DNA from 3 places in the Bacillus sp. SORGH_AS_0510 genome. Region 1 is predicted to be linked to each of the others. Evidence: riboswitches for the same ligand, from Rfam matches in the RefSeq annotation. Region 1 holds a riboswitch; each other region holds the start of a gene.
What was found. A riboswitch is a leader RNA that binds a small molecule or an ion and turns the genes downstream of it on or off. The one in region 1 is predicted to bind cyclic di-GMP.
Positions count from the first base shown of each region.

Region 2: it holds a riboswitch for cyclic di-GMP, as region 1 does, so the genes downstream of both, QE429_RS03245 (sensor domain-containing diguanylate cyclase) here and QE429_RS21825 (hypothetical protein) in region 1, are expected to answer to the same signal.
Region 3: it holds a riboswitch for cyclic di-GMP, as region 1 does, so the genes downstream of both, QE429_RS19970 (DUF192 domain-containing protein) here and QE429_RS21825 (hypothetical protein) in region 1, are expected to answer to the same signal.

Region 1 is NZ_JAUTAU010000001.1:4,286,331-4,289,607, forward strand. Features, by position in the region: gene QE429_RS21815 (YrdB family protein) at 1-194, opposite strand, end outside; gene QE429_RS21820 (HD-GYP domain-containing protein) at 234-1,166, opposite strand; gene QE429_RS21825 (hypothetical protein) at 1,185-1,877, opposite strand; cyclic di-GMP riboswitch class I at 1,945-2,030, opposite strand; gene QE429_RS21830 (DHA2 family efflux MFS transporter permease subunit) at 2,180-3,277, opposite strand, start outside.
Region 2 is NZ_JAUTAU010000001.1:622,723-625,999, reverse strand. Features, by position in the region: gene QE429_RS03250 (triose-phosphate isomerase) at 1-664, shown strand, start outside; gene QE429_RS03245 (sensor domain-containing diguanylate cyclase) at 1,081-2,019, opposite strand; cyclic di-GMP riboswitch class I at 2,118-2,202, opposite strand; gene QE429_RS03240 (hypothetical protein) at 2,468-2,992, shown strand; gene QE429_RS03235 (hypothetical protein) at 2,989-3,277, shown strand, end outside.
Region 3 is NZ_JAUTAU010000001.1:3,902,386-3,905,662, forward strand. Features, by position in the region: gene QE429_RS19950 (pilus assembly protein TadG-related protein) at 1-402, opposite strand, end outside; gene QE429_RS19955 (TadE/TadG family type IV pilus assembly protein) at 412-795, opposite strand; gene QE429_RS19960 (A24 family peptidase) at 792-1,301, opposite strand; gene QE429_RS19965 (Flp family type IVb pilin) at 1,431-1,622, opposite strand; gene QE429_RS19970 (DUF192 domain-containing protein) at 1,639-1,980, opposite strand; cyclic di-GMP riboswitch class I at 2,107-2,193, opposite strand; gene QE429_RS19975 (spore germination protein) at 2,454-2,675, shown strand; gene QE429_RS19980 (spore germination protein GerPB) at 2,693-2,932, shown strand; gene gerPC (spore germination protein GerPC) at 2,984-3,277, shown strand, end outside.

The DNA of each region.
Region 1 (3,277 bases):
GATAATGTGTAAGGTGCTTTAGGGGCTCCAAACATCCCCCAAATAACAGCGGCTATCATTGGAGCTCCAATACCTAATACTATGTTTATAACTGTACTCTGGCTCACATGGAACCCCCAATAGCCAAGAATGATAAGTACTACTATTTCCAATGTAAATCTAATGCCTAGATTTATTGCTTTTAAAACTTCCATCCTCACCACTCCTTTAAAATAAAAACAAGTCCCATGGTACTAAGGGACTTGTTTTAGGTCTTCTACCTTTAGTTTTCCGTCTATAATTAATACTTTTTCAAATGCCTCCACAATTTCACTTCGATAATGAGAACCCGCTAATCTTTTAAGTTCAGCTATTGCTATTTTAGGATCCAGACCTTTTCTATATACACGGTCCGAAGTCATTGCATCATAGGTATCTGCTACCCCTATGATTTGGGCTTCTAATAGAATTTCTTCACCACTAAGACCTGATGGATATCCGGATCCATCTAACCTCTCATGATGCTGTAAAATAATATCTCCAATATGACCATAATAGGTTGATTTAACCATCTCGCACCCATCCCAAGAGTGTTTCTTTAGGATTTCAAATTCTTCATTAGAAAGTTTTCCAGGTTTATTCAAAATTTCTTCAGGAACATGAATTTTTCCCACATCATGAAAGAGGGATGCAAAATAAAGATTTTCTAGCTTTTCTTTCGAAAGTTGTAACTGTTTGGCAATTCTCACAGAATATGTCTGCACCCTAGCACTATGTTGATAGGTATATTGGTCTTTTTCTTCTACTTGCTTAACAATTTTTGTTAACTCATTAATACTCTCGCTTATAAAGTGAAAAGCAGGCTGAGTAGTGAACCAAATTAACTTCATATCTGTTAATGCTTTAAAATAAGTAGCATCTTCAAGGTGATGTATATAAAAATAATCACCAGATTTTAAATAAATTTTAGTATCCATTTCTTCATAGACACATTCTCCATTAACTATAAAGAAGAATTCCATTGTTTCTGGTTCTTCACCTGGAAAAACATAAAAGGTTTTCCCTTCTTTTATTGTTTGTAAGATAACTTCTGAGCCGTCACCTTTTGCTATTAAACTAAACTCAGATGTTGAATCTATTACTTTTTCTAAATATTTCCCGTTCTCCCCAAGGTGAAGACCATTCATGTTAAAACCCCCAGACTCTTAATGGCAAACACGAATCGGGTCAATCCAAACCCACTTTCCTCCTAGCTCCACAAGTGTCCAGTAAGGTTCTGCTTGGATGCCCTTTTCTGCTGCCTTATTGATTGCGTCCGTAGACATTTTTAATGTAACATTATATAAATCTGTAATTAATTTATCCAAATCATTTGAAAATTTCTCAGTTCTTTCATTATGTTTCTCTAATTTTCTATTTATTTGTTCATTAAGCTTTTCTATTTTTTTATCAAGTTTTTCCTTATCATATCCTTTTTCTAAAGAAGACTGCACTAAACTATCAACTTTTGCTTTTATAGCTGACATCCTCTCATTAATTCTAGCTGTTTCTTCCTCTATTTTACTATTTAGATCAGAAAGCTCACTTCTTATTTTTTCTACTTTGTTTATATCATTGGTTTTTACTAAGTCCTGTTGTAATTTGTTTTTTTGATCTTTTAATTTAACAACAGTGTCGCCTTCCTCTAACTTTTGAATATCTCTTATGTACTGAGCCTCCAGCCCATCAGCATCTTGAACTGCTTTTGCAATTTTAGCTTCAATATCTTGGTTAGTTTTTTCAATAGAAGCAATAACCTTCTCATAATCTGCTGGAGTAGGCTCTGCAGCAAATACGCTTGTCCCAAATGATGACATTAAAAGGACTGATAGAGAAATGGCAAATACTTTTTTCAACATGTTTTTCCCTCCATTTTTTATTCCTAGTGGCTGTCATGGAGTTAGATAGAAGAGGACTAAAAAAAACATATGCAGCTGGCTGGCATAGCAATCAAACTTTAGCCCCTGTAGCTTTGCGTCCTTATCTTTTCAAATAGGTTGCCTTTTAGGAAAATGTACTCACAGTCATTATAATTGTTGGAGGTATATATTACCACAAAAAACACCATATTTTACTGAAAAAAAATACTATTCCATTTATTTCGACATTTAAACACAAAACCTGCGTCATTTCTACAACGCAGGTGTTTTGGACTTCCAACTTATTCGTTTGCTTGGAATTGAACATTGGAAAATACATTCTTTCTCCTTTTTTCTCTAAAAATAAATCCTGTTAAACAACAAATTAGTACAAACGGGATACTTGTTTTATAAAGATCAGCAAAACTGGATGCAATTGTTTTATGAGCATAGGCACTCACCTGACTTCCATATGTCTTTATTAATTTCTTATTGTGAGTAATTTCCTCATCTACCTGTTTTTCCACTTGTTTATACACCATTTCTTTTGCTAAAACTCTCTGATCTTCTGGCAATGTGGAAAGCACTTTTTCTACATTCCCATCAATCAGCTGTTGACGTTCTGTAGTAGAGATTTCTTCCTGATTTGCTTTAAGGTTTTGCTTTTCTTTTTTAATTGATTTTTTTGTTTCACTAAAGATTTGTTCTTTTGCTGATTGTGGCAAATCTAATTTTTCAAGCCTTTGAGCCGCAAAATGAACAACATTCTGTTTCTTATGTTGAATATTATTGGTCAAGCCTGCAACAAAGATTGCTACTGCTAAAACGACACCAACCTGTCTAAGCATAGAAAACACACTTTGGGAAGCTGTTAGCATCTCCCCTTCAAATGAGGATGTACTTGCAATCGTGGCTGAAGAAATAACAAAGCTAAATCCGAACCCAAGCAAACTGCACAACAAAATAACCTGACTAGAAGTACTATGAATACTTAAGTTGTGTAGCAAGTAGTAAGCAATTCCCATGATCCCAAACCCAAGTATTACTGGAATCGTAAATCCTATTTTTTTCGTTAACAAACCTGCAAAGTTGGAAAATACGAAGATGGCGGCAGATACTGGTGTAACTAGTAATGCGGCTTGAAGCTCTGTCTTATGTTGGAAGTTAGTTAAAAACTGAGGTAGTAGGACCATTACACCGATGAGGAAAATAAAACCTGCTGTCACTGTTACAACCGATCCCGTAAATAACCGGTCTTTAAAAAGAATTAGGTTAACCATGGGCGATTTAGACTTTTTCTCTGCCATGATAAAAAGAACAATAGAAATAATCGTAATAATATAGCAAACCATTGCTTGCATACTATCCCAGCCCCATGTATTTCCTTTAATTAGCACTAG
Region 2 (3,277 bases), 3.7 Mb from region 1:
TATTATCCCTCCCTATACTTCCTTATCTAGAATACGAGAAGAATTAAGCGGTCATGATATTTTGCTTGGTGCACAGAATATGCATTGGGAGGATAAGGGTGCCTACACTGGTGAAATCAGTCCTCTGATGTTAAAGGAGATAGGAATTGATCTTGTGGAGCTTGGTCATTCCGAAAGAAGACAATACTATAATGAGAATGATCACGATTTAAATAAAAAGATTAAAGCTGCTCTTAATCATGGGATGAGGCCACTGGTGTGTATTGGGGAGAATAAAGAGCAGAAGGATTTTGGGGTGTCGTACGAGGTGCTTGCTCAACAGTTGAAGGTTTCTTTGTTTGGTATCACTGTTGAACAACTATCCAATATATTGATTGCTTATGAACCGGTTTGGGCGATTGGTGAGGGTGGGACACCGGCTGATGCGGATTATGTAGCGGAAATTCATAATTATTTACGCTGTGTGTTAGTTGATCTGTATGGTGAGGATGCTGCGAAGGATGTTCCGCTTCTGTTTGGCGGGAGCGTTAATACCGATAATTTCAAGGGCTATCTCTCGTGTAAGAACGTGGACGGATTGTTTATTGGCCGAGCGGCGTGGAATATGGTTACTTTTGAAGAAATTTTACGACATATTGATTCTAATTTACCTATATATAGTTAGAGTAATCGACCCATCCCTTTTTTGGATGGGCCTTTTAGTTTGATAAATTTATGCAATTCTAGCAAGGTGAGAACCACCCTTTTGCTTGCTACGGCGCGGGGTAGTTTTCTTGTTTTCTAGAACGTTTTTCCGAAAGAAATATGCGCTCAATTCACGCATAACCCCCTTCAGAACTTCTCATAGAATTTCAAGAAATGTTTCCATGATTTTCACCGTCTCCCCTTAATTTTCCATAACCTTTAAACTATATCACCATAGAATGCCATAGGGACGGTTCTCATGGTTTTTTCCTACCCATCGGAACCGTCCCTTTTCTGCATTTTCACCTATTTTTCCTATATGCTAAACTAATTAATCCTTTAGTTAAAACGAGCATAACCCCAATACAAAAGACTTGGAGCTATAAGGTGCTTCACCTACGTAAACACACGATTTTTTCTGCTCACTTTATCTTCGTACATTTTTTTATCTGCCTGAGAAAATAATCCTTCCATTTGCTCTATTGAACTGAATGCATAGCTATATCCGATAGACATTTTAATCGTATATTCGAATGAATGAGCATTATACTTTTCTATATCTTTACGAATATCAGATATAAGTTGTTGAACTTGACTTTCTGTCTGATAAATCGTAATAATAACAAATTCATCCCCACCAATTCGTGAAACGGATATCTCTTCTGTGGAGTATTGATTGATAAGTGCTGCAACCCCTTTGATTAATTCATCTCCCGCCCTGTGGCCAAAATGGTCATTTACATATTTAAGACCATCTACATCACAAACGATTAAGGCAACAGGGACATTTATATAGGTATTAAGCTCTTCAAATTTCTTCTCAAAGTATTCCCGATTATAAATATCCGTTAGAGGATCGTGATATATTCGATATTCTAATGCCTGTTGTAGTTTTACCTTCTCATCAATATTCCTCATAATTCCTTGTATGACCACTAATTGCCCATTTTCATAGATAGGGCTCGCGTATTCCTCAAACCACCTATAATGTCCACTATTGTCTCTCCAACGCTGAATGAAGATTTCAGAATAATCCATATTGCCGCTTACTTTACGCATGAGCGTTTCATAATCATCAGGATGAACCCTTTCAAAAGGGGCGTAAAGATTTAATTCAGCTTCTTCAATTACCCCTTTGCCTAAAAAGGTTTCAATAGAAGGACTTATATAGGTAAACTTCATCTTCGGTACCTCATAGTAATAGACAACGTCCTTTGAACTTTCTACTAACTGGGAGATGGTTTGAAATTTTCTTTTCCACTTAAGCATTCCGTAAAGAATCCATACCAGAAGACCAACAAATACTACTAATAAAAGGATGACCGTTACCTTCATGTCGTTTTCTCCAATCTCCCTGATAAAAGCTTACTTATTTTTCTCAATAAAAATAGACCAACCCAACATAGATTAGTCCATTGATTTGGAAAATTCCTATTGGTAACTGGCTAACATTGTCTCGCGACTTTAGTCCCTATAGTTTTGCGTCTTCATCTTTCAATGAATTTGCCCTTCACACATATGTATATAATCAAACATGTATAATAATATATCTAAATTATAATTGTAAAATATAACCAGGTCAATATACCTAAAGGGTCGGTTCTACCAATTTTTTTAGTCATCACGAAAAAGAAAAAAACCACCAGAACCGTCCCCTTGGATTCCCTAAAATAAAAAAATTACAAACTAATCCTTTTTTTCTAAATTAAGTATTATAATCTAGTTAAAAAGCTCTATTATTTTAATAAGAATAGTGCATTTTTCACCAAAGGGAGAGATAGGAATGGCAAAAAAGGTATTGTATAAAAATATGGAAGCTTTAGAACCTATTAAAAAAATTCTTAACGAGGCTGGAGCAGCCGTACAGGACCGAACAAGGACAATTGAAACAAGTGACATCCCTGAGGTACTCGGTGCTGTTGCTGGGATTGGAGTAGGTGGAGCTGCAGGCTTAGGACTCTTATCCATCCTTGGCGTGTCTGGATTAAGTGCGGCAGGAATTACTTCAGGTTTAGCTGCAGCTGGTTCCATCGTAGGTGGCGGAATGGTTGCCGGAATCGGTGTACTAGCTGCACCAGCAGTGATTCTCGGTGTTGGCGGGTATGCCCTTCTTTCTGCTTCTAAAAAGAAAAAACTGGTACAAACAAAGGAAGCATTATTACAGGAAGCTATTAAAAAACACGATGCAATCATTAGAGAATTAAAAAACGACTTAAACCAAACACAGAAACGGGCCGAATATTTAAACTCCTTAAATATCCTTCTTTCAGGGGTTATTAAAGACCTAAAAGCGGATATTGCCGCATGAGTAAAGCAGGTCCATCCGATAAATACATAACAAGTAAAGCAGACCTAGAAAAGCTAAAAATTCTAAAGCACCAATCAGATAACTTAAAAGAAATGGGTAACCAACTAGATCACATCAAAAAAACGATGGATTCATCTATTCAAGAATCAGAAGACCTTTTACGCAGTTTGGGGATTAGCCTAGAAAACATGAACATGAACCAAAAAACAAGTGAGCGAAAACCTAGAAAACTGGCACTTCGGTCATGGGATGATCTATTGGCAGATGCTGAAACTTCATCTAATG
Region 3 (3,277 bases), 380 kb from region 1:
TGCTTTTCCTATCACACCTAATCCTGCTGCAGCTCTAGCTGTGACGTCCGTTTTTTCAAAACCAAAAATTTTCATAAACGTCATGTTTACTGATTTCGTTAGGTGGATGGTAACTTTACTTCCCATGTTAATACCAAGATTGGTTAACGTGTTCGCTGCTTTATGAGAATCTAAGATATATTGCACGGTATCAGTCACTTTTTGTTCTGTATTTGGCAGCTCTTGAGCCCCTGAAAGGACGGCTGCATTTGCTACCTTTTGCAGCTTTGCTTTTTCCATATAAATTAAGCCTCCATCTATGGCTAATCCTGCCATACAGAGGATGGTCATTAGCGAGATTGCACCAAGAATGAGGGCATTCCCTTGCTCACCCTTAAATAAACTAGTAAAAAATTTTCGCATATTTATCCCTCACTCTACGCGAATCGTTGAATTTGTTTCAATGGCAAAATCGGAGGGGAAGAACTTGGAAATCATAGGAGTTAAAAATGTCATTGGATACTTCAGCTTGACTGTTACATAGTCTCCCGAACGCCTAACCGTATCCGCTGGAGTGATTGTTACCTGTAATTTTGTCGTATCCCCTAAATGGACATATTGGTGGGCGAAAGTTGAAATGTCAGCATCCTTCTTTCCCAGACCACCTAGTCTAACTGTTTCCTGAGCCGCCATTTGCAAATGCGCATAGGAATATATCACTCGACCAAAATCAAGGATTCCTACTAAAATCAATAGAAAAATAGGAATAATTAGCGCTGTTTCTACCAACGATTGGCCACGTTCATCTTTTTTCATTGGAAAAGGGCTCCAGGGAAATATACTTGAAAGATGGCTCCTGCCGCAATAGCGACGCCATAAGGAAGCGTGGTTTTGACCGACTCATTTTCCTCGAGAAGAGAAAGCCTCATTCCATGCCGCAGACCATGCATTAGGTATAATAATCTCTTTAAAAATCCTTTACGGTAAAGAATAAATAGGATAGCCATAAAACCTCCAGCCAGAGCCATATAGATCGACGCCATTAATACAAAACTGATTCCCTTTAATCCGCCAATTACAGCAAGGAGTTTTACATCACCAGCACCCATTCCTCCAAGGAGATAAGGAATTAATAGGATTCCTAACCCTACAGCCGTACCAAGGAGTGCCCCTGTTAATCCGCTCCATCCAGCGGTAATGGAGTGAAAAATCCATGCTATAAATAAAAAGGGAAATAAAACCTTATTATAAATTTTCCGTTCCTTTAAGTCGGTAATCACACATATAATCAGGAGGATCATTAGTAGTAAGTTACTCCACACTTATATATCTCTCCTTTCCTATTCGTAGGTATGGTTTATAACTATTTTCTTGAAAGAAAAATAGCCTCACGTTTATATTGAACGCAAGGCTATAAGGAAATAGCTAAGTTAAATCAAGATAAATAAATATTATTGAGTCCCGCCGCCTGCACCAGCACTTGTTAATGCGTCCTTTGCATCCGTAAATAACTTAACAACTTGATCTTTCATTACTAGTAATACTGCTACAGCGCCAACCGCAATTAGTCCTAAAACTAACCCATACTCAGTCATACCTTGTCCTTGTTCTTCAGTAAATAAAGCTTTCATTTTTTTCATCATTTGTAAAAACCCCTTTTCATTTTATAGTTAAATAGTTTCCAATTTTTGTTTCCGTTTGCTGAATCGTGCCTGCTGGCACCTCTAATACTGACTTTGCTCTTTTGTGATACTTCCCTACTGTTGCGGGCTTTACCGTTTCGTCCAGGCCGACAATTTCAAGATCTTCACTTAAGTAAATGACATCGATGGAATAATTCATGAAGAAAGTATGAATGGATTGGCAGGGTTGGATTAATAAGCCGTGTCCTGCTGGTAAACTTTTCGAAAACATCAGTCCTTTTAATCTTTTAAAAAAGGTATCAGCTGTTGATAGATGGTTTGCCAGTTCCGCTCCGTTTGACAGATTCACGACTTTCACTCATTTCACCTCCGATAATAAAAATAACCCCGCCTTTACCGAAAGGGGGGTTAAAAATAAGCGCACCTAAATATACATAGATAAACTATGGATAAATAGTATCACTACTATGAAACACCCTGTTCTTTCGGTAACTGGCTGGCGTAGTGCAAAAGCACCTTAGCCCCTTTAGCTTTGCGTCGCTGATTTTCATCAGTTTTGCCTTTATCGAGAATCAGTGTTTGTTTGTCCGACTGATCTCTTATTCACATAATAGAACTTTTTCCCCTCAAAGAGCATCCTACTAAAATACTATTTTATTTCAAAGGAGTTAGGTATATTTACCCATTTCCGACTAAAACCCTTATAAAATCAACAATAAATGCGTATATATCCTCAAATTACCTATACTGCCAATTTATTTAGGCTAACCATTCACCATACATTCGCCCATACATATAATTTATAGATAACAATTAAAAAGGATGTTGATCATGCCAGCCATCGTTGGAGTTGCACAGGTAATTACCTTAGGAAGCAGTTCAGTATTCCATATTGGCGACGTATATAAAATTATGCCATTTTCTAATGCCAAAACATTCTCAGGAGCCGGGTCATTTAATACAGGGGAAAATTTGCGTCTAAACAACAATTCAAGTTCTACTAACACATCGGATGCAGATGTTATTGATCAAGGAATTGCCCTAAATGCTTAACAATTGGGTGGTCTAACATGAATTACTATATACAACAATCCATTCAAGTAAATTGCATAAGAATTGGGAGTATTTCCAATTCCTCTGTCATGCAAATTGGCAGTGCTGGAATGATAAAACCATCTGCCTATCTTTATAATACTGGTGGTTTTACAGAACCCGCCCCCAAGCCAATTAAAGCCCTTGGAAGCTTAGTGGGTACCCCCGCCGTGCCATTACAGGCAGCTGTTAGAAAAAAAGAAAATGTAGACAAATAATTCTCATCCATCTTTTGGGTTTAACGAGACTACCTACTGTGAGGTGATTTCATGTATCAAGATTATTCCCAATACCTTCAATGGCTGCAAATGTATATTCAAGCACAGGAAAAGAGAATCGTTGCATTGGAGACTACCCTTCAAAAAATGCAAGAAGAGATGAAGCAACTAAAAGAGAAACAGCCCATACATGTCGATAAAATTGAATATAAATTTGATCAATTGAAGGTAGAAACTCTTGAAGGGACATTAAATATCGGTCTTAATCCTTCTGAATTATCTGAAATCGAAGATTTTGCAGTCCAAAATCAGCAATTAAACGTCCCACCGACAGCCCCTAAAAAT